Regions from separate parts of the Caballeronia sp. LZ001 genome, predicted to be linked through region 2. Evidence: riboswitches for the same ligand, from Rfam matches in the RefSeq annotation. Region 2 holds a riboswitch; the other holds the start of a gene.

Region 1 (11,443 bases), 1.2 Mb from region 2:
GGCCGGGCGCGCTCGCGTTTCGCCTCGCCAATACGCTCGACGCGATGTGGGGTTATCGCACGCCGCGTTACTTGCGCTTCGGCTGGGCGGCGGCGCGCATCGACGATGTGCTCAACTTCATTCCCGCGCGCCTCACGGCGGCGAGCTACGCGCTCGCGGGCGACACGCGCATGGCCTGGCATTGCTGGCGCACGCAGGCGCGTGCGTGGGACAGTCCGAACGCAGGGCCGGTGATGGCCTCGGGCGCGGGCAGCCTCAATGTGCTGATTGGCGGCGCGGCGGTTTATCACGGCGTGCTCGAAGCGCGTCCGACGCTCGGCGCGGGGCATGAGGCCACGCCGAGGCACGTGGTCGCGGCGTTGCGGCTCGTCGAGCGTTCGATCTTGCTGTGGCTTGCCATCCTGCTCGTCTTTGCCTTGATGAGCGCGTCCGGACATGGGTGATTCTTCTGTTTCGATTCGACGCGTCCATCACTTCGCGCCTTCCACACGCCATCATGTCTGATCCACTGCGTCCCATCCGTCACGGCGGCAATCTGCGCGAAGCCGCGCGTCGATACGGCATCGCGCTCGACGACTGGCTCGATCTTTCGACGGGCATCAACCCTTTAGGCTATCCGGTCCCGCCCATTCCGCCCGATGCCTGGCGCCGTTTGCCCGAAGACGCCGATGGTCTCGCCGAACTCGCCGCGACTCATTACGGCGCGCCGCTCGCGCTGCCCGTCGCGGGTTCGCAGGCCGCGATTCGCGCCTTGCCGTGGCTCTTGAAGAAACGCACGGTGGCCATCGCACCGTTGACGTATGGCGAGTACGCGCCGGCGTTCGTGCGCGCGGGCCATTCGGTCGTGCCGCTCGATGTGAATGCCGACACGTTGCCGAATGCCGTCGATCACGTGATCGTCGCCAATCCGAACAACCCGACCGCCGAGCGTCTCCCGCGCCACGTCTTGCTGCATTGGCATGCGAGGCTGGCATCGCGCGGCGGTACGTTGATCGTCGATGAAGCATTCGCCGATGTCGATCCCGCCGAGTCTCTTGCCGGTCGCAGCGCGGATGCGGGGCTTGTCGTCCTGCGCTCGGTCGGCAAGTTCTTCGGACTCGCGGGAATTCGCGCGGGCTTCGTGCTTGCCGCACCCGAAGTGATCGCCATGCTCGCCGATGCGCTGGGTTCATGGACCGTCAGCGGCCCCGCGCGTCACGCGGTGCGGGCGGCTTTCGAGGATCGCGCGTGGCAACGGGAAACCCGCGAACGCTTGCAGCGCGATGGCGCACGGCTCGCGGCTCTTATCGCGCGTCATGGGTTCGACGCGCGTGCGACGCCGCTTTTTACGTCGTTCCAGACATTGGATGCGAGCGGCTTGCAGCATGCGCTTGCCACGCGCGGTATCTGGACGCGGCTCTTCGATCCGGCTGGGATGACGCCGAGTTTGCGCATCGGCTTGCCAGGCAGCGAAGGAGAATGGGCGCGGCTTGAACGAGCGATGGCGGAGGTTTGCGCGTGACGTCGAAATCTTTCTGGCGCACCTTGGCTGCGCGGATCGGCTTGCTTGGCGGTGAAGTCAATCGGGCGCAGCTTGAACGCTCGCTCCCGGAGGTTTGCGCGTGGGCTTAGAACTCGTCTTGCGCACCTTGGCTGCGCAAATCGGCTTGTTCCGGCGCGCAAGCAACCGAGGTCTGCGCGCGTTCGCCGCGCATTCGCTTCGACACGCCGTTCCGCATGTCCTTCTCGCAACGATAATGACGCTGAGCGCATCGCCCTCTTTCGCCGCCATCACCGTCACCGACGACAGCGGCTCCAGCATCACGCTCGCGACACCCGCCACGCGCGTCGTGAGTCTCGCGCCGCATGTCACCGAATTGCTGTTCGCGGCGGGCGGCGGGTCGCGTATCGTCGGCGCGGTGACGTATAGCGATTATCCGAAGGAAGCGCAGGCTATCCCGCGCGTCGGCGACAACAAGGCGCTCGATCTGGAGCGCATCGTCGCATTGCATCCGGACTTGATCGTCGTATGGCGGCATGGCAATGCGGCGCGGCAGATGGATCGGCTGCAAGCGCTCGGCATTCCGATCTTCTTCAGCGAACCGCGCCATCTCGACGATATCGCGAGCAACATCGACCGGCTCGGCGCGTTGCTCGGCACGGAAGCGAACGCACGCGCGGCGTCGGCTGCATTCACGCGCGATATCGGCAGTCTGCGGACGCGTTATGCGCAACGTCCGCCGGTCGGCGTGTTTTATCAGGTGTGGGACGACCCGCTCATGACGCTCAACCGCGACAACGTGTTCAGCGAAGTGATCGCGTTGTGCGGCGGCGTCAACGTCTTCGCCGCGAACGACACGCGCGTGCCGACCATCTCGACCGAAGCCGTGCTCGCGGCGAACCCGGAAGCCATCGTCACCGCGACGCCCGGCGCGACGACGCCGAATCGCGCATTACCCGCACTCGATCGATGGAAGCGTTGGGGTTCGCTCACCGCGGTGGCGCGCGGCAACCTCTTCGGTATCGATGGCGATCTGATCAATCGGCCGACGCCGCGCATCGCGCTGGGCGCGGCCGAGCTTTGCAAGGATCTGGAGCAAGCGCGCGGGCGTCGCGGTAAGTGACCGAAGCGGCCCTGCCCTCAGGCATTCCACCGCACCAGCAGCCACTTCCCTCTCACGCGCCTGAACTGCACGATCGCGCCGAATTCGATCGGCCATTGCAACACGCTCGCGCGCTCCATCCCGAGCATATGCGCTGTCAGCACGCGCATGACGCCAGCATGCGCGATCACATGCACCGGCCGTTCGGCACGCTCGATATCGCGCAACCAGTCCTCCACGCGCCCGGCGAACTGCACGAGACTCTCCCCGCCATGCGGCCTCGCGTGTTCGATATCCGCGGCCCAGGCATCGATCAGCGCGCGATCGATCGCATCCCACGCGCGCCCTTCCCATGCGCCGAAGTTCATCTCGGCGAGGCGCGCATCGACGTGAGGCGCGATGCCACCGCTCAACGCCGAGGCCAGCGATGCACATCGCACGAGTCCGCTCGAATGCCAGCCATCGACACACGCGGGCACGTTCAGCGACAGCATGCGCGCCTTCAGAGCGCAAGCCGATGCATTCGCATCGCGCAGCAAGGGAACATCGCTCTGGCCGTAGCACACGCCTGCATCGACGCGCACGGCTGGATGCCGGATCAGTACGAGATCCATGCGAGCCCGATGAGATAAATGGCCAGTTCGAACACCTGTTGCGCGAAGCCGAGACAATCCCCCGTATAGCCGCCGATGCGCTTCACGAAGTAACGTCCCATCGCCCAGCGCAGCACCGTGAGCAACGCGATCGTCAGGCAGGCGAATTTCCAGTCGATGACAAAGAGCCACGGCACGCCGAAGGTCATCGCAATCAGAAACGAGCCCGCGCTCATGCGCTGTGCGACTGGCTTCGCTTTGCCCTCGGCGCGCACATAGTCGAGCGTGACGAGATAGCTGATGGCGAAAACGCGGCTCGCGGCGTGCGCGGCGATCAGCAACCATGCGGCAATAAGCGGCGGCGTGCTCGCAAGCGTCTGCCACTTGAGCGCCAGTGCAATGACGAGCGCAATCGCGCCGAACGCCCCGATGCGCGAGTCATGCATGATGCGCAACACGTCATCGCGCGTATAGCCGCCGCCGAAGGCATCGGCGCAATCGGCAAGACCGTCTTCGTGGAACGCGCCGGTCAGCACGAGCGTGGCGGCCATCGACAGCAACACGGCAACGCCCAACGGAAGCACGCGCAACGCCGCAAGCAGGACGAGCGCGGCAACACCGCCGACCATCACGCCGACGAGCGAAAAATATCGCGCCGCCGCGTTCAAATAAGCGCGCTCGAAGCCAACCCAACGCGGCACCGGCACGCGCGTGAAGTAACCGAGCGCGGTGAAGAAGTAGCGCAATTCGTCGAGCGGACGGGTCATTGTGGCAAGCGGGTCGAGACGCCCGCGCGCCTGAACGCAGTGACGCGCCCCGACCTCGCGCAGCGCTTGCGGATGATGCTCATCGCCGTCACTCTCGCTTGTCCGTGACACCCGCCGCCTCGAAGCTCGCCATCTCATCGACGAACGCCACGGCCGCGCGCAGGATCGGCAACGCGAGCGCCGCGCCCGTGCCTTCGCCAAGCCGCATGTCGAGTTGCAACAGCGGCTCCGCATGCAGATGCGCGAGCATGCCCCGATGCCCCGCCTCGTTCGACGCATGCGCGAACACGCAGTAGTCGAGCACCTCGGGTGCGATCTTCGCCGCGACGAGCAGGCCGGAAGTCGCGATGAAGCCATCGACGAGAATCGTCATGCCCGCGTCCGCCGCAGCGAGACACGCACCCGCGATCATCGCGATCTCGAAGCCGCCGAACGTCGCGAGCGTGTCGATTGCATCGCCTTCGGCCGCATGCAACGCGAGCGCTCGGCCAAGCACGTCGCGCTTGTGCGCAAGGCCGCGATCGTCGAGACCCGTGCCGCGTCCGACGCATTCGCCAATGGGCACACCGCACAGACGGCTCATCAGGCACGCCGCCGCCGACGTGTTCGCAATCCCCATCTCGCCGAAGCCGATCACGTTCGTGCCGAGCGCCGCGTGATGCCGCACACGCGCCGCGCCGCGCGCGATGCCTTCGAGCGCGGTCTCGCGCGACATCGCCGCTTCCTTCGCGAAGTTGCGCGTGCCGAGGCCGAGCGACAGACGCTCGTAGCCGCTATCGATGGGAATCGGTGTCGCCACGCCCGCATCGACCACTTCGAGCGTCATGCCGACCGAACGCGACAGCGCGTTGATCGCCGCGCCGCCCGCCAGAAAATTCGCGACCATCTGCGCGGTCACTTCTTGCGGATACGGACTCACGCCCTCAGCCGCGATACCGTGATCGCCCGCAAACACGATCATCGCCGGGCGCTCGATGCGCGGCTTCGTCGTGCGCTGAATCACGCCCATTTGCAGCGCGAGCGTTTCGAGCCGACCGAGGCTGCCCGGCGGCTTCGTTTTCGTATCGATGATGCGTTGCAGTTCGGCTTCGCGCGAACGGTCTGGCGCGCGGGGCGTGGGCAAGTCGTGGGCGTTTGACATCGGCAATCCTTCAGGTGCGTGCAACGGGAATGGACGGCACGAGCGCTTCGTGCTCGCCATCGCGAATCAAGGCTAGCGGATAGCCGGACGCGGCGCTCGCGCGTTCAGGCGTGAGCACGTCCGCGACGAGACCGGCGTGCGCGCCGCCCCTGCCATCGAGCAAAAGCGCGTGCGTCGAAAAGCGCCGCGCGAGATTGAGATCGTGACACGAGAAAATCACCGTGCGGCCCGACTTGCGCGCGGCGTCGGCCAGTACGTGCAGACAATCGATTTGATGATGCAGGTCCAGATGCGCGAGCGGTTCGTCGAGCAGCAAGAGCGGTGTGTTTTGGCACAGCACGGCGGCGAGCGTCACGCGTTGCCGTTCGCCGCCCGACAATGTCAGGACATCGCGCGAGGCGAACGATAGAAGACCGAGCGCATCGAGCGCGGCATGCGCGGCAGCGCGGTCTTCGGCGCTCTCCCAGCCCCAGCCCGTGACATACGGAAAGCGGTTCAGCAGCACGGTGTCGAGTACGGTCGCGCTGAAGGCATCGTGCGAGCTTTGCGGCATCAGCGAGCGCGCGCGTGCGAGATCCGCCGCGCGCCAGGATGCGAGCGCGCGGCCATCGAGCGATATCGCGCCTTCGGCCGGCTTTGTCAAACCCGCGAGCACGCCAATCAGCGTGGTCTTGCCCGCGCCGTTCGGCCCGGCTATGCACCACATCTCGCCCGCGCCGATACTTTGCGTGAGGTCTTCCACGAGCGTGCGTGCGCCCGCGCGCAAGCTGACGTGTTCGATATGCAGGGTCATCGCGGTCTCGCCAGCAGCATCCACAGGAACATCGGCACGCCGACGAGCGCGGTCACCACGCCCACCGGCAATTGCGCGGGCGCGATCGCCGTGCGCGCGACGAGATCGGCGCTCATTACCGCGAGGCCGCCCGCCAGCGCCGACGCCGGCACGAGCATGCGCTGATCGTTGCCGAACGCGAGCCGCAATAAATGCGGCACGACGAGCCCAACGAAGCCGATGGTGCCCGCCGTCGTGACAGCCGCCGCTGCCGCAAGCGATGCGACGAGATACACCGACAGCCGCACGCGCGAGACAGGCACGCCGAGCGAACGCGCGGCCGTATCGCCACGCAACAGCACGTTGAGTCGCGGCGCGAGCGGCACGACGACGATCATCGCGACGACGAGCGCGATCAGCGCGGGCCACGGCGTCGCTGCGCCGTTCAGGTCGCCCGTCAGCCAGAAGATCATCCCGCGCAAGCGATTTTCCGGCGCAATGCTGAGGATCAACGTGATGAGCGCGCCCCAGCCCGCCGCTATCACGACGCCTGTCAGCAGAAGACGCGGCGAGGCATCGCGATCGCCGTGCCACAGGTCGCGTCGCGCGAGTCCAAGCACCAGCACGATGGATGCGAACGCGCCCGCGCACGCCGCCAGATCGATGCCCCACCACGGCAGCGACGCGAGCATCGCCGTGAGTGCGAAGGTCGCCGCTCCGCCGGATACGCCGAGCACGTACGGCTCGGCCAGCGGATTGCGCAACAGCACTTGCAGCAGCGCGCCGGAAAGCGCGAGCAAGGCGCCCGAAGCAAAACCCGCAAGCGCGCGCGGCAAACGCAAGGTGAGCACGATGTCATCGGCGATATCGGGCGCGGCCGCATGCGCGTGCAGCAACGCCGCGATGGCGCGCGGCAAGGGCAACGCGACGCTGCCGAGCGCGAGCGACGCCACGAACACAAGCAACGCGGCAAGCCCGAGCGCAGCCCAGATGCCTAACGCGCGTTTCGCGTTCATCGCGCGGCGCAGGTCAACGGTGTCGCTCACGACGGGCGCCAGCCGAGCGTGACATAAGCGCCGCGCCTCGGCGTGTTGTACGAATAAGCCAGTTCATAGTTCCGGTCGAAGAGGTTGTCGACACGCGCGCTCACGTACCACGACTTCGTGATGTCATAACGCGCCGACAGATTCACGACGCCATAGCCCGCGAGCGTCGAATCGTAATCGCTGCGCGCACCGCTCACGATCCACTCGCCACCCACGCGCCAGCTTCCTATCGAGCGATGCGCGCTGAAACTCGCGAAACGCCGCGCACGGCGCGTCAGGTCCTGATTGCCGGTTTCATCGACGGGATTCTGGAACGTCACGCCCGCGCGCAAATCAGTGGCGCCGACATGCCCTGCCCACGATCCCTCGACGCCCTGCACCTTCGCGCGTCCGACGTTCTGCGCGATATAGAAGCCGCTGCCGTCCGATACGTAATCGATCAGATTCGAATAGCGCGTCTGAAACGCCGTCACGCGCAGCACGCCCACTTGGTCCGATGCGTACTGCAGCGCCGCTTCCACCGAATGACTGCGCTCGGGCTGAATGGACGGATTGCCGCTGAACGGATAGTAGAGATCGTCGAAGCTCGGCGCGCGGAACGACGCCGCGTAACTCGCGCTCGCGCGCCAGTGCGTGTCGATGTTGTACGCATAGCCCAGATAGTAGCTGTTCGCGCCGCCGAAATCGGAATACTGGTCGTGGCGCAGATTGGCCTGCACTTCGCTCGGACCGAAGCGTCCCACATAGCCCGCGTACACCGAATTCACGTGACGATCCGGCGCGCTGAACTGATCCGAATCGAGCGTCTGGTCGAGATGCTCGTAACCGAACAGGAGCTTGTGCGCCTCCGTCAGGCGAAAGTCGTTCTGCCACAGATACTGGCGATCCTCGGAATTGAAGCGGCTCGTATAGATGCCGTTCTGCTCGATGTTCGCGCGGTCCTGTCCCTGCGCGACCGTGAAATGCGTGGTCCACTGGTCCGTGATACGGCCGTTCGCAAACACCGATGTCGACCGCACGCGACTGTGCGAATCGTTGAGATCGCCGGGCAAGCCGTAGGCATCGTCGAAACTGTCGATGCCGTTCGACTGATAGAAGCGCACGCCCGCGTCCCATTTGTCGCCGAACTTGTGGCGCAGCGTGGCCGCGACGCTTTCGTTCAGATAACCGTTCGCGTTCGGATTGGCGTTGGGCGCGAGCGCGGGATCGATCGACGAGAAACCATCGGTCTTCTCGCGCGATACGTTGAAGCTGAAGGTCGTGCGGCCTTCGCTATCGAGCGCGCCGGAAACGCCCGCCGCTTGCCGCTGCGTGTGATAGCTGCCGTATTCCGTCTCGAAGTAGAAGCGCGGCGGATGCGCCTCGCCGTCTTTCGTGAAGATCTGCACGACGCCGCCGATCGCGCCCGAGCCGTACAGCGCCGACACGTTGCCGTTCACGACTTCGATGCGGTCGATCTGATCCGGCATGATCTGCGCAAGCTGCGCCGAGCCGAGCGATGCGGACTCCACACGCACGCCGTCGATCAAAACGAGCGATTGCGTCGAGGACGCGCCGCGTATGAACGCGCTTGCATTCGCTCCCGGGCCGCCGTTGCGCGTCACCTGCACGCCGGGCGCAAGACCGATGACGCCGAGCGCGTCGTAGGCATTGCTATCGGCGATATCCTGGGCGTCGAAGAGCGAAGTCTGCGCGATCGTATCGGCGAGAGGTTGCACGGTGCGCGTCGCGGTCACGACGACGGGCGCGAGCGGCGGTTGCGAGGCTTCGTCCGCGAGCGCTTCATGAGCGAGCAGCCATGTGTTGAGGGCGACGAGCGCGGCGCGTTCGATCGTTTTGCGTCTGCCCGCGTGTCGGGCAAGTGGCGATACCATGCGTGAAATGTTCCCATGCGTAGGCTGGCGCGACCTCGCTCCCCGCAAGGCCAATGCGCGACGAGCGCGCTCGAATGCGAACAGACGAACGCGCTGAACAGTTGGCCGGTATCCGGGCTGGCGACACACCGTCCCGCCTTCCCACGCATGAAGCGCAGTGGCATCGACACGTTTTTCGCCTTGCCTGCGTCGAGCGGCGGATTCTTGCGAATCAGACAGACTCGCAAGCAAACTCACACGACGGCGCGGCGAAAAACGCGCAAGGGACGACTTGCAACTTGCGTTGCGGTCGCTTACCGTTGCGGGGGCAGCACAGGTTGGCGTGGCCTTGGCGGCGCCGCTTCCTGTTTCCCGTTTGACTGCGCCCGCAAAAGAATGCGGACGCGAGCACCAAAAGTGCGGCAAGTGTAGGAGCGCGATTCAGGACCGTCAAGAAACGACCCTGGCCGATCATCGCAAGACACACGGCTCACGACGAACCCAACTAGAACCCGCCGTCGCAACACATCGGCAGCGCCCGCGCTTTCCACACACGAATGCATCGCGATGCACGCATGATCGCGTGCTGTTACGTCTCGAAACGAGACAATTATCGGAAGCTCCGTTGAACCGCGCTAGAATGCGAGGTCTTTAGAGGACGCAGCACATGCTCAACGAACTCGAATTACTGTCAGGAAATATCGGCCGGCTGATCCAGATCAGCGAGCGGCACAATCAGGCGCGTCTCGCGCTTGAAGCACAAATCGAACAACTGCGTAGCGACTACGCGAACGTGCAGGCAGAGCTCGTGCAAATGCGCGAAGAGCGCGACACGCTGCAAGCCGAACGTGATTCCCTCTCGGCCAAGATCGACGACGCGCAGGTCCGCCTGAACGCGATCCTCGAAAAGTTGCCGCGCGGCAAGTCCGCGAATCATGCCGAGACGGAAAATCAGCTCGATCTTCTCGATGCCCGTTCTCACGATGTGCAAGCCGCGCACGAGCATGCGCACGCGGGAGAGCACAGCGAGCATCATCACGGAGAGAAGGCATGACGACCACGCAGATCGAAGTATCCATTCTCGGCCAGCAATATCGCCTCGCCTGTTCGCCGGAAACCGAAGGCGCGCTGCGTGAAGCGGTGGCACGCGTCGACGCTGAGATGAACAAGGTGCGCAATGCAAGCAACGTGCGCGGGCAAGACCGCATCGCGGTGATGGCCGCGCTTTCACTCGCTTCCGAATTGCTGAGGCTGCAAGAAAGCGTGCGTCATGGCGAGGCCTTCCCCGCCGAGGAAATTCGCCGCACGATGCACTCCATGAACGAACAGCTTGGTGCTGTCATCGCGCAGTATGAAGTGCAGTGACCGAAGTGCCGCGACGCCGCTCCTTGGCGAACGCTAATCGGTCGCGCGATGTCAATCGAAAAAAGAAACTGCGCAATTGGTGTCGAGAGGCTGCATTAGACATTCGATTGGTGTAGAGTGACTACTCCCTGCCTGGTTCGCCAAGGTCATATATTCCTTGAACCAATGCTACATTGGCACGGTTGTGGAAACTTGCAGCACGGGCGCGCGCGTCACTCTGTCTGATGTACCCGAAGTGTTGCTTACTGCGACCAATCTTGAACCCAGGTTCAGGATGCCGGCCTAGCGGCCGAGGTGGGGACCCTACTCCAGCGGCATCGGTTCATACCGATGCCGTTTGCTTTTGTCGAGCCCGTTTTACAACCCCGTTGCCGAATCCATCATGCGCTACTGGCTGATGAAGTCCGAACCGGACGAAGCGAGCATCGATCATCTCGCGCACGCGCCGAAGAAAACCCTCCCGTGGACGGGCGTGCGCAACTATCAGGCGCGCAACTTCATGCGCGACCAGATGCAAGTCGGCGACGGCGTGCTCTTCTATCATTCGAGTTGCCCGGAGCCGGGCATTGCGGGCATCGCCAAAGTCTGTTCGACGGCCTATCCCGATCCCACTCAGTTCGACGCCAAAAGCCCGTACTTCGACGCCAAGTCCACGCAGGAGACGCCGCGCTGGATGCTCGTCGATGTGCGCTTCGTCAAGAAGACGCCGTTGATTCCGCTCGCGACATTGCGCGAACACGCGGAACTCGCCGACATGCAAGTGCTGGCGCGCGGTAATCGGCTGTCGATCACGCCCGTGACCGAGGCGCAGTGGCGCTTCATAACCGAGCGTCTGGTCTAGGGCGCGCGAATCGTTCAAGGGAACTAAGGGAACTAAGGGAACGAACGAAGCGCCTAAGTGCGGTCGCGAATCACGCGATGCTCTTGCACTCGGAGTCCTTAGATGATCGACAAGAAAACCGCCGCCGCCCTCGCCTTCGTCGCGATGTCGAGCGCCGCGCTCACGCTTCCGCTTTCGGCCGCCGCTCAGACGGTAATCACCAATCCGCAGCCATCCGGCGTGCTTTCGCTATCCGCGCAAGCCAGCGCGCAAGTGCCGCAAGATGTCGTCAACATCACGCTGTTCTACGAGCAGGAAGCGGCCGATCCATCGTCGCTCACCACCACGCTCAATCAGCGCGCCGAAGCCGCATTGCGCGAAGCAAAAGGCGTCGACAACGTGACCGCGAAAAGCGGCTCGTTCACGGTTTATCCGAGCACGGATCGCGACGGCAAGATCTCCGCGTGGCGCGGCCGCACGGAGGTCGTGCTGGAATCGCACGAC
Region 2 (11,443 bases):
CACGCGCCTGCCTTGCCGCGTGTGATGACGTGCAAGCGCGGCCGTCACCGTGGTCTTGCCTTGATGCGACGCGCTCGCGCCGATGAAGAGTGCGGGACAGTCTGCCATTGCGTCAGAACTCGACGCCGCGTTGCGCCTTGACGCCCTGCTCGCGATAAGGGTGCTTTACGAGGCGCATTTCGGTGACGAGATCGGCTATTTCTATAAGCTCATCGGCCGCGTGTCGTCCCGTCACGACGACATGCAGCATGGCCGGCCGTGCCTTGAGCACGCCGAGTATTTCCTCAAGCGGCAAATATTCGTACTTGAGCACGGCATTGAGCTCGTCCAGCACGACCATCTGATACTCGCCGCTTTGGATCATGCGTCGTGCTTCGTCCCATCCCTTGCGCGCCGTGGCGATGTCCGCCTCGCGATTTTGCGTGTTCCACGTATAGCCATCGCCCATCGTCACGAAATCGCAATGCGCGATTGCGCCAAGGAAATCGCGTTCCGACGTATGCAGCGCGCCTTTGATGAATTGCACCACGCCGAGTTTCATGCCGTGCCCGAGCACGCGCATGGCCATGCCGAATGCAGCGGTGGTCTTGCCTTTGCCGTTGCCGGTATTGACGATCAACAGGCCCTTTTCATGGTCGGCGGCGGCCTGCTTTTTCTCGTGGCCTTCCTTGCGCCGCTGGGTCATGCGCAAATGCGATTCGGTATCGGTTTTCATGCTTGCTTCTTCGATGGTGTCTCTGCAATAGCGACCGTCACGCCGCCCGCGATAGTCTTGTGCACGACGAGCCGGCCGCCGCTGGCAATGAGCGCGCAAGGCTCGCATACGCCGTCGACACTCAAATGCCGCCTCGCCTGCGATAAGAATTCCCCAGGCGCGCGCTCGATTTGATCGGCGCTAAAGAAATCCACGCGCAATTGATGACGCTCGCAAAATGCGAGCAATCCTGCTTCGTCTTTCTTAGCGTCGATGCTTGCCACGCTGACGATATCGGCAAATGCGAGCGTGCCAAGCGCACCACGCACAGCGCGTTCTATTGCTTCGGCGCTTACGCCGCGGCGGCAGCCGATGCCGATGACGAGCGCGGCGCTCATGCTAAACGAAGCCAATTCATGGAGGTCGACTTGAAAAGCCTTAAGGCGGAGGAAAGATACCATACCGGACGCTTAGGCAGGCACCATGCTTTCTTGACGCCTAACCCCGCTAGCCCTAGACTTTCAATAGTTCAGGTGCTCGCGCGCCAAGTCTTTAGCGCGCAGTTGAACGGGAAACAGGAAGCGCGCGTTCAGGCGAACGCAAGCCAACCTGTGCTGCCCCCGCAACGGTAAGCGAAAGCCACGCATGACATGCGCGGCAAGCCGGTTTCAAAGCCACTGTGCTAGGCGTTCAAAGCGTCCGGCGCGGGAAGGCGAAGCGGCTATTTTCGTCAGCCCGGATACCGGCCAGAATTACCGAAGGGATTTCCTTAGCCGCGGGGTTGCGGCGTATCCCCAGATCCACCGAGTCGTGCGCTTTTCCATGTCCATGCCGCTGCAAAGGTCGAATAGACCGCATCGCGCACACCATCACGCATAGGGCGCACGCATCAATCAAGCACGGAGCAACGATGCAAACGCGCAAGATCCCCGTCACGGTCGTGACCGGCTTCCTCGGCAGCGGCAAAACCACGCTGATGCGGCACATTCTTTCGAACGCGCAGGGCAAGCGCATTGCGGTCATCGTCAACGAGTTCGGCGAGCTCGGTATCGATGGAGAAATTCTCAAGGGCTGCGGTATCGGTTGCGACGACGAAGCAGGTTCCGCCGAACGCAATCTCTATGAACTCGCGAACGGTTGCTTGTGTTGCACCGTGCAGGAAGAGTTTTATCCGGTGATGGAGCAACTGCTTGAACGGCGCGACAGGATCGATCACGTGTTGATCGAAACGTCCGGGCTTGCCTTGCCCAAGCCGCTCGTGCAGGCCTTCAACTGGCCGTCCATCAAGAACGCCTTCACCGTGGACGCGGTCGTTACCGTGGTCGACGGTCCGGCTGCGGCAAGCGGTCAGTTCGCGGCAAATCCTATCGCCGTCGATGCGCAGCGCAAGGCCGATCCGAATCTCGATCACGAATCGCCGTTGCATGAGTTGTTTGAAGACCAACTGTCGTCGGCGGATCTCGTCATCGTCAACAAGACCGATCTCATGGATGCCGCCGCGTTGAGAAAGGTCGATGCGCTCGTGCGCCCCGAGATTCCGCCCGAAGTGAAGATCGTTCCCGCGCAGATGGGCAAACTCGACGTGCATGCGCTGCTCGGCTTGCAATCCGCATCGGAAGAGACCATTCATCTGCGGCACGACCATCATGGCTCGCCCGACGAAGACGGTCATGCGGATCATCATCACGACGAGTTCGATTCCGTGGTGGTCGCAGCGGATGTCGAGTCGCGCGAACAGCTGCTTGCGGCACTGCACGTGCTGGTGGAAAAGCACACGATTTACCGTGTGAAGGGCTTCGCGGCGTTGCCGGGTGCCGCCATGCGGCTCGTCGTGCAAGGCGTGGGGCGACGCTTCGACAGTTACTTCGACAGGCGCTGGAACGAGGGCGAGGCATCGAGTCGCTTCGTGCTTATCGGCGAGGACCTCGACCGCGAAACGCTGCAACGTGCCTTCGTTTCCGCGTTGCAGAACTTACCCGTGCAGGCCTGAGCGATGCATCTGCTGCGCACGACTCCGGGAGGCTTCGTCGACGACGCCGCAGGCGTGATGCGGATCGAGCAGACGCGCGCACCCATCGTCGTGCTCAGTTCGGCCGATACCACGCTCGCGCTGCTCGCAAGCGTCTTTCCGCGTCTCGGCCCCGGCTTTCCGGAAGTGCGGCTCGCAAATCAATCGTTCCTGCGCCAGAACGCTTCGGTCGACTTTTATGTCGACGACATTCTGCGTCATGCAAAGGTCGTCATCGTCGATCATCTCGGCGGCGAATCGTATTGGCCCTACGGTATCGAGCGTCTCGTCGCTTTGGCAAAGCGCGAAAAGCAAATGCTCGCCATGTTTTCGGGCGATCTTGCGGAAGACCCGAATCTCATCGGCAAGAGTACGGCCGATGCCGCGTTCTGCCGCGACCTGTCGCGCTATTTACGTGAAGGCGGCGCGCGCAATGCCGAAGAGTTTCTACGCGCCATTGCGCATCGCGCGTTCGGTTGGGGACGCGAAGCGCACGCGCCGAGCGCGTTGCCCGCGGTCGCGATCTATCACCCCGAGCGCGAAAGCGCTTCTAGCGACGATTGGCGCGAACGCTGGACCGAAGGCGCGCCGGTGGTTGCCATTCTTTTCTATCGCGCGCACCTTCAATCAGGCAACACCGCTGTGTTCGATGCATTCATCGAAGCGCTCGAACGCGAGGGCATGAATCCGCTGCCCATTGCGATTGCATCGCTCAAGGAAAGTCTGAGCCGCGAAGTAGTGGAGCGTTTGTGCGCGCAGCATGGTGCATCGCTCGTGCTCAATACCACGGCGTTCGCTGCGGGCGTGATCGGAGAAAGCGAAGCATTCGAAGTGGCCGGCGATGCGCCCGTGATGCAAGTGATCTTGAGCGGGGGCAATCGCGATGACTGGCAGAAGGACAATCAAGGCCTGAATTCGCGCGATGTCGCCATGCACGTGGCGCTCCCCGAGGTGGATGGCCGTATCATCACGCGAGCGGTGAGCTTCAAGGGGCTTGCTTATCGATGCCCGCATACGCAGGTCGACGTGGTGCGTTATAAAGCCGATACCGAGCGCCTGCGCTTCGTCGCCGAACTCAGCGCGCGCTGGTGCAAGCTCAGACATACGCCGAACGAGCGCAAGCGCATCGCGCTCGTCTTGGCGAATTATCCGGCGAGCGAAGGGCGCATTGGCAACGGCGTGGGACTGGACACGCCGGCATCGGCCATCAACATCTTGCAGTTGCTCGAGCGTGAAGGCTATCGCTTAGACCAGATTCCCGAACATGGCGATGCGCTCATCGAAGCGCTTACGCGAGGCGTGACGAACGACCCTGTCGTGCGCGATCTTCGCCCGGCCCTGCAAAGTCTTGCGCTCGAAGATTATCTCGATGCCTATCGCGCGTTGCCGCTGGATGCACGGCAAGCACTGGAAAATATATGGGGCGCGCCTGAAGACGATCCGACGATACGGCGCGGCCGCTTCATGATTGCAGGCTTGCGTTGCGGTGAAGTGTTCATCGGCATTCAGCCTTCGCGCTCGCGCGAGCGCAACGATTATGCGAGCTATCACGATGCCGAGCTCGTGCCGCCGCATGCGTATCTCGCGTTTTATTTTTGGTTGCGCTTGCGTTTCCAGGCCGATGCGCTCGTGCATGTCGGCAAGCATGGCAACCTCGAATGGCTGCCGGGCAAGAGCGTTGCGTTGTCGGCATCGTGCTGGCCCGATCTCATTCTCGGTCCCATGCCGCATCTCTATCCCTTCATCGTGAACGATCCGGGCGAGGGAAGTCAGGCCAAGCGTCGCGCGCAGGCGGTCATCATCGACCATCTGATGCCGCCGCTCACGCGAGCCGAAAACTATGGGCCGCTGCAGGATCTCGAACGACAAGTGGACGAATACTACGAAGCGCTCATGGTCGATACGCGCCGCGCGAAGCTGCTGCGCAAGTCCATCCTCGCGAACATCGTCGAGAACAGGTTGCATGAGGAACTCGGGCTCGACGCACCGCGCGACTTGCAAGGCGAAGACACGCTGCTTACGCGTGCCGATGCCTATCTGTGCGAACTCAAGGAAGCGCAGATACGCGATGGCTTGCATGTGTTCGGCGTATCGCCCGAAGGCGTGCAAAGGCGCGATACGCTGCTCGCATTGGGCCGTTTTCCGACCGGCGACGGACGCGGCGCGAATGCAAGTCTCATCACGGCCATGGCGCGCGATCTCGCGCTCGGTGAAGCGTTCGATCCGCTCGATGCCGACTGGGCGGCGCCATGGAATGGACCTCGCCCCGACGCGCTTCAAAACGCGGTCGACGCGCCTTGGCGGCATCATGGCGATACACGCGAACGCCTCGAATCGTTAGCATTGCAACTATTTCAAGGCGATGCCGAATCGCCGGGGCCGCAAACGACGCTGGTGCTCGAACGCTTGCAAGGCGATGTGCTCGCGCGTCTTGACGCGTGTGGTCCGCAAGAGCTCGAGCAACTGAAGCGCGGGCTTGAGGGCCGCTTCGTGCCGCCTGGTCCGAGCGGTTCTCCATCGCGCGGCAGACCGGACGTGTTGCCTACCGGACGCAATTTTTATTCGGTCGACACACGCGCATTGCCGACGCAGGCCGCATGGTCCATCGGCCTCAAGTCGGCCAATCTGCTGGTGGAAAGACACGTGCAGGATCACGGCGATTTCCCGCGCGCCATCGGCCTTTCCGTGTGGGGCACGGCGACCATGCGCACTGGCGGCGACGATATGGCCCAGGCGTTCGCACTGATCGGCGTACGGCCGAAGTGGGCGGCGGGAAGCAATCGCGTGACGGACTTCGAGATACTGCCAATCTCCATCTTCAACCGGCCGCGTATCGACGTTACCTTGCGCGTATCGGGGTTCTTTCGCGACGCCTTCGCCAATCTCATGCATCTTTTCGATGCGGCGGTGCAAGCCGTCGCCGAACTCGAAGACGAGTCCGAGGATATCAATCCGATTCGCGCGCGCGTCATGCGTGAGCGCGATGAACTGATCGGTCGCGGTATGAATGCGAAAGAAGCGCGGCAACGTGCAGGCTGGCGCGTGTTCAGCACAAAGCCGGGCGCGTATGGCGCGGGCTTGCAGGAACTGATCGATGCGAAGCAATGGCAGAGCGACGCCGATCTCTCGGCCGCGTATCAAAGCACGGGAGGCTATGCGTATTCGCAGGCGCAAGACGGCGTGGATGCGCGAGCGAGCTTCGGCACGCGGCTTTCCGCGCTCGATGTCGTGCTTCAGAATCAAGATAACCGCGAGCACGATCTGCTGGACTCGAACGACTACCATCAGTTTCAGGGCGGCATGGTCGCGGCCGTGCGTTATCTTTCGGGCCTGCAACCGCAGGCGTATAACGCGGATCATAGCAATCCCGCCGCGCCGCGCGTGCGGACCTTGAACGAAGAGATTGCACGCGTGGTGCGCTCGCGCGTGGTCAATCCAAAATGGATCGACGGCGTCAAGCGTCACGGCTACAAAGGCGCATCCGAACTCGCTGCAACGGTGGATTATCTTTATGGATACGACGCCACGGCGCGCGTCGTATCGGATCATCAATACGCGCTCGTTACCGACGCTTACGTGAACGACGCAGACACGCGCGAGTTCATCACGCAGCACAATCCACACGCGCTCCAATCGATATGCGAGCGTCTGCTCGAAGCCATGGAGCGCGGTTTATGGCAAGAGCCGGGCGGCTATCGCGCTGACGTGACGCGCCATTTGCTCGATGTCGAACTGCAACTCGAAGGCCGACAGACTTGAACCCGAACGACGCTGATTTTCCGGTGTTTCCCTTTACCGCGCTCGTCGGGCAGGAGGCCTTGCAGCAGGCGCTCGTGCTCGCGGCTATCGATCCGGCGCTTGGCGGCGTGCTCGTCAGCGGCCCACGCGGAACGGCGAAGTCCACTGCCGCACGCGCGCTTGCCGAGCTATTGCCCGAAGGCCGGCTCGTCACGCTGCCGCTCGGCGCAAGCGAAGAGCAGTTGATCGGCACGCTCGATATTCAAAGCGCCTTGCGCGACGGCGGCGTGACCTTTTCGCCGGGCTTGCTTGCAAAAGCGCATCTCGGCGTGCTCTATGTCGATGAAGTGAATCTGCTGCCCAACCCGCTCGTCGATCAGTTGCTGGATGTCGCAGCAAGCGGCGTGAACGTCATCGAGCGCGATGGTATTTCGCATCGGCATGAAGCGCGTTTCGTATTGATCGGCACGATGAATCCCGAAGAAGGCGAATTGCGTCCGCAATTGCTCGATCGCTTCGGGCTCGCGGTCGAATTGAACAATTGCTTCGATGCGAGCGTGCGGCAACGGATCGTCAGGGCGCGGCTCGCGTTCGATATGGATGCTGAAGCATTCTGCGCACGCCATGCCGACGCACAGTCCGCGCTAGCAGAACGCATTCATGCAGCACGTGCCGTGCTATTCGCGCTCGATCCGGACGACGCGGTGCATGCGCGCGTGAGCGCGCTTTGCATCGCCGCCCACGTGGATGGCTTGCGCGCCGATCTCGTGATGCTGCGTGCGGCGAGAGCGCTCGCGGCATTCGAAGGCGCGAGCAACGTGCAGACGCTTCATGTCGATCGCGTGGCCGACGCCGTGCTGAAGCATCGACGACGCGAGGCCGATGCATCGCAAGGCGAAGCGCCGCAGCAGCCCGCCCCGCGCGATAACGGCAGCACGAATGAAAGCGATTGGGGCTACATGCCGCCCGAGCCAGCAGGCACGGCGAAGGTCAAGCAAGTCAGACCGCTTGCCGCAAAAAAAGCCTGAGCCATCGGAGACACGAAGCGGATGCTCAAGAGCATCGTCTTCGATGGCGTGAAGCGCGGGCACGCGGTCGCATGACCGGTCGCGAAGGCGATGAAAGCACCACGCTCGACTGGATATCGACGCTACGCGCGAAACGTGCCGAGCGTCTCGATGCACGGCATCTTCGCTATCGACGTGTGCAGGGCGAAGCGGCGTCGTTGCATTGCTTTCTTCTCGATTGCTCGGGATCGATGCTCACGGGTGAACGGCTCGCGCGTGCCAAGGGCTTGTTGATTGCGTTGTTCGATCGGGCTTATCGTGAGCGTGCGGAAATTGCGCTCGTATGTTTCGGTGGCGGGCGTGCGGAAGTGCGTCGTCAGCCGGGCGCCGCGCATTGGTGGAACGAGCGCTGGGTGAGGCCTATCGGTGGCGGTGGTGGCACGCCGCTGGCGTTGGGTCTTTCGAGTGCGCAGACCGTGCTTGCACGAGCCGCGCGTCGAAGACCCGCGCAGCGTCGCTGGCTATGGGTGCTGACCGATGGCCGCACGAACGAGACGCCCGCGCCGCCGCAGTGCGCGGACCGCGTCGTGCTGGTGGACTTCGATGAAGGGCAATTCGGAGTCGGGCAAGCGAGCACGTTGGCGCTACGCTGGGCGGCGGAGTACTTTCATGCGAGCGAACTGAGCGCGGACTTGCGATAGCCTGCGCGTGTCATTCATACCATCGCGGCGTATAAACCCATGCGCCATCGCCGATCACGCGCGTGGTCGATGATCCGACGATCACCATCGTTCGCATGTCCACCATCGTGCTGTCCAACTCGCCAAGCGTCATGATGCGAAGCGTCTCGCCCGCGCGTCCCACATCGCGCCCGAGCACGACGGGCGTTTTGGCATCGCGATGCTGCTTCACGATTTCGATCGCGCGATCGAATTGCCAGGGCCGTGCCTTCGATAGTGGGTTGTAGAACGCAATGACGAAATCGGCCTGACCCGCATGCGCAATGCGTTTCTCGATGACGCCCCACGGCTTCAAATTGTCCGATAGCGACAAAACGCAGAAGTCATGGCCGAGCGGTGCGCCCGCACGCGCCGCCGTGGCAAGCGACGCCGATACGCCCGGCACGATCTCGAGTTTCACGGCATGCCATGACGCGTTCGCTTCCTTGTCGAGTGCTTCGAGCACGGCTGCCGCCATGGCGAACACGCCCGGATCGCCCGACGATACGACCACGACCCTGCGTCCCTCGCTTGCCAGTTCGAACGCATGTCGCGCGCGCTGCAACTCTTCGCGATTGTCCGTCATATGCGCGCGTTGATCGGCGCGAAACGGGCCTGCCATGCGCACGTAGGTTTCGTAACCGAGCACGTCTTCTGCGGCACGAAGCGCGGCTTTCGCGGCGGGCGTCATCATCTCGGAGCTGCCGGGACCGAGACCGATCACGGTCAACCTGCCGCGTGCACGGCCTATCGCCTGCGCATCGACGGGCGCGTTCGCGACGTGCAATGCAACGTCGCCGTTATGCGAAACGTCGAAAGGCGGGGCGTAGCTGAAACGCAATGGCACGTCGAGCGCTTGCGCGGCATCGGCGAGACGTTGCGATGTCATTGCGTGCGTGGGCGCGACCAGCACAGCGAGTGCGAGCGGCGCGAGGCTTCGTGCTTGAAGTGTCTTGCGTACGCATTCGGCTACATCGCCGTTCGTCGCGTCGTCTTCGATCCATGCAATCACACAACGTGGATGAATCACGAGACTGTGTTCATCGTGGGCGCTTTCGGGCGTGATGCGGATGGCGCGCAACGCATCGTCGGCGCGAGGAAGGGCTGCCTGATCGAGCCACGGTGCGTGGCCTTCCACGCGCGTCGTTGCTCCGCCAAGCAAGTCGGACACGAAGCGCTTGCCGCGTTCGATATCCGCCAGTACGTAGCCTTCGGGCGGCGCAAGCAGACATTGACCGAAGCGTAATTCGCCGCTCGTCGTGATGGCCGGTACGATACCGAGCATCTGGCCGATATCACGCGCAAGCATGTTCACGCCGCTCATGCCGCCGAGCAGCGGCACGACCGCGCTGCCGTCCTGCGCGACAGCGAGCACCGGCGGCTCCGCGCCCTTATCCGCAAGCGACGCTGCCAGCGCGCGAATTACGATGCCTGCTGAACACAGTGCGACGATTGGCGAGCCTGCCGCGTAGAGTGCCCGCACGTGCGCGCCGAAGTCGTCGAAGGAGACGTCCACGTTCACGCGACTAGCGAGTCCATGAACGAGCGATCCCGGACGACACGCCTGAATCTTGCGCGCGATAGTCAGCGCACCGTTGCCGAGCACGACGATGGCAAGCGGCTTCGCTAAGTCTATGCGCTCCATTTCGTCCCCGGCACGACCAACAGCGAGAAGTAGGGCGATGCCATTGGATCGACTTCGTTCAGCGGCACGATGCGTTGATTCGCCATCGTCGCGCGTTCCACATACAACGCGCGTTTGTCGAGCCCGAGTTCCGCCAGCACACGACGCACTTTGTCGAAGTTGCGGCCGAGCTTCATAATGACGGCGGCATCGCTCGTCGCCAGCTTTCGTTTTAGTTCGGCTTCCGAAAGAACGCCCGATAGCACCGCAAGGCTCTGATTACGATAAACCAGTGGCACGCCAAGCACTGCGACGCCGCCCAGCATCGAACAGACGCCGGGCACGACTTCTGCCTCGAAGCGCGCGGCAAGGCGATCGTGCAGATACATGTACGAGCCGTAGAAGAACGGATCGCCTTCGCAGATCACCGCCACGTCGCGGCCGGCTTCGAGATGATCCGCAATGGCGAGCGCGCATTCATCGTAGAACGCGCTGATGATCGTCTCGTAGCAAAGCGGCGGTTCGAGCGCTTCCGTCGTCACGGGATAGACGAGCGGCAAGCGCGTCTGCGTGTCTTCGAGATGAGATTCGATGATGCCGAACGCGTTGCCCTTCTTCCCCTTCGCGACAAAATACGCGACCACGGGCGCCGCCTTGAGCAGCTTCAACGCCTTCACCGTGATGAGATCGGGATCGCCCGGACCGACGCCCAGACCATGGAGTCTTCCGCTCATCACTCGGCCTCCGATGCGAGCGCATTCACGGCGGCCGCCGCCATCGCGCTGCCGCCGCGTCGTCCGAGCAACGCGACGAAAGGAATGCCACGGCTGTCGGCGGCAAGCATGGCTTTCGATTCCGCCGCGCCTATAAAGCCCACCGGAAAGCCGAGAATGAGCGCGGGCTTCGGTGCGCCGTCGTCGATCATGTCGAGTAGATGAAAGAGCGCAGTGGGCGCATTGCCGATTGCGACGATCGCACCCGCAAGATCGGGCCGCCATAGTTCGAGTGCGGCAGCGGAGCGCGTGTTGTGCATCGCACGGGCGCGTTCCGGCACGGAGGCATCGCCGAGCGTGCAGATCACGCGATTATTCGCGGGAAGGCGCGCGCGCGTGATGCCTTCGGCGACCATGCGCGCATCGCAGAGAATGGGCGCGCCGCTCACGAGCGCTTCACGGCCCGCGATACCGGCATCGGACGAGAAGCGCAGGTCATCGACGATATCGATCATGCCGCACGCATGAATCAGCCGCACGGCGAGCTTTTCGAGGTTGGCGGGAATGGCGGCGAGGTCGGCTTCGGCGCGAATCGTCGCGAACGATTGCCGGTAAATCTCCGCACCGTCGCGGATATAGTCAGACATCGGCATGACTCCGGGCGAGCCATGCGGCCGCCTCTTCGATGAGGAGGTTATGGGCGATCACGTGTGTGCCTCGATGCACGTCGTAGCGGCCGGGCGCAACGGCAACGAGCGTGTTTTCGACGGGATGCGCCGCCGCACAAAAGCGCTCGCAGCCGCTCAGATGCGCGTGCGCATGCTCGGGCAGCAAGGCGGCTAATCGATGCGCGTCCGCTTTCGTATCGGCACGGCTTTTCGCGCAGCCCGAAGAACCCGCGCATGCGATCAGACGCGTGAACGGATCGCGTGGATCGGTG

What was found. A riboswitch is a leader RNA that binds a small molecule or an ion and turns the genes downstream of it on or off. The one in region 2 is predicted to bind cobalamin.
Region 1: another riboswitch for cobalamin. It lies ahead of P9292_RS22610 (TonB-dependent receptor domain-containing protein); the one in region 2 lies ahead of cobW (cobalamin biosynthesis protein CobW).

Annotation. Positions count from the first base shown of each region.
Region 1 is NZ_JARTVX010000004.1:2,488,599-2,500,041, forward strand. Features, by position in the region: gene cbiB (adenosylcobinamide-phosphate synthase CbiB) at 1-443, shown strand, start outside; gene cobD (threonine-phosphate decarboxylase CobD) at 497-1,501, shown strand; gene P9292_RS22580 (cobalamin-binding protein) at 1,737-2,603, shown strand; gene cobC (alpha-ribazole phosphatase family protein) at 2,621-3,196, opposite strand; gene P9292_RS22590 (adenosylcobinamide-GDP ribazoletransferase) at 3,181-3,942, opposite strand; gene cobT (nicotinate-nucleotide--dimethylbenzimidazole phosphoribosyltransferase) at 4,031-5,083, opposite strand; gene P9292_RS22600 (ABC transporter ATP-binding protein) at 5,094-5,876, opposite strand; gene P9292_RS22605 (iron ABC transporter permease) at 5,873-6,871, opposite strand; gene P9292_RS22610 (TonB-dependent receptor domain-containing protein) at 6,898-8,775, opposite strand; cobalamin riboswitch at 8,861-9,185, opposite strand; gene P9292_RS22615 (ATPase) at 9,422-9,808, shown strand; gene P9292_RS22620 (cell division protein ZapA) at 9,805-10,119, shown strand; RNA gene ssrS (6S RNA) at 10,242-10,424, shown strand; gene P9292_RS22630 (EVE domain-containing protein) at 10,502-10,960, shown strand; gene P9292_RS22635 (SIMPL domain-containing protein) at 11,063-11,443, shown strand, end outside.
Region 2 is NZ_JARTVX010000004.1:1,324,314-1,335,756, forward strand. Features, by position in the region: gene P9292_RS16815 (cobyrinate a,c-diamide synthase) at 1-108, opposite strand, end outside; gene cobO (cob(I)yrinic acid a,c-diamide adenosyltransferase) at 113-715, opposite strand; gene P9292_RS16825 (cobalamin biosynthesis protein) at 712-1,092, opposite strand; cobalamin riboswitch at 1,209-1,460, shown strand; gene cobW (cobalamin biosynthesis protein CobW) at 1,605-2,684, shown strand; gene cobN (cobaltochelatase subunit CobN) at 2,688-6,461, shown strand; gene P9292_RS16840 (ATP-binding protein) at 6,458-7,468, shown strand; gene P9292_RS16845 (VWA domain-containing protein) at 7,540-8,148, shown strand; gene cobJ (precorrin-3B C(17)-methyltransferase) at 8,159-9,811, opposite strand; gene P9292_RS16855 (precorrin-2 C(20)-methyltransferase) at 9,799-10,524, opposite strand; gene P9292_RS16860 (precorrin-8X methylmutase) at 10,524-11,150, opposite strand; gene cobG (precorrin-3B synthase) at 11,143-11,443, opposite strand, start outside.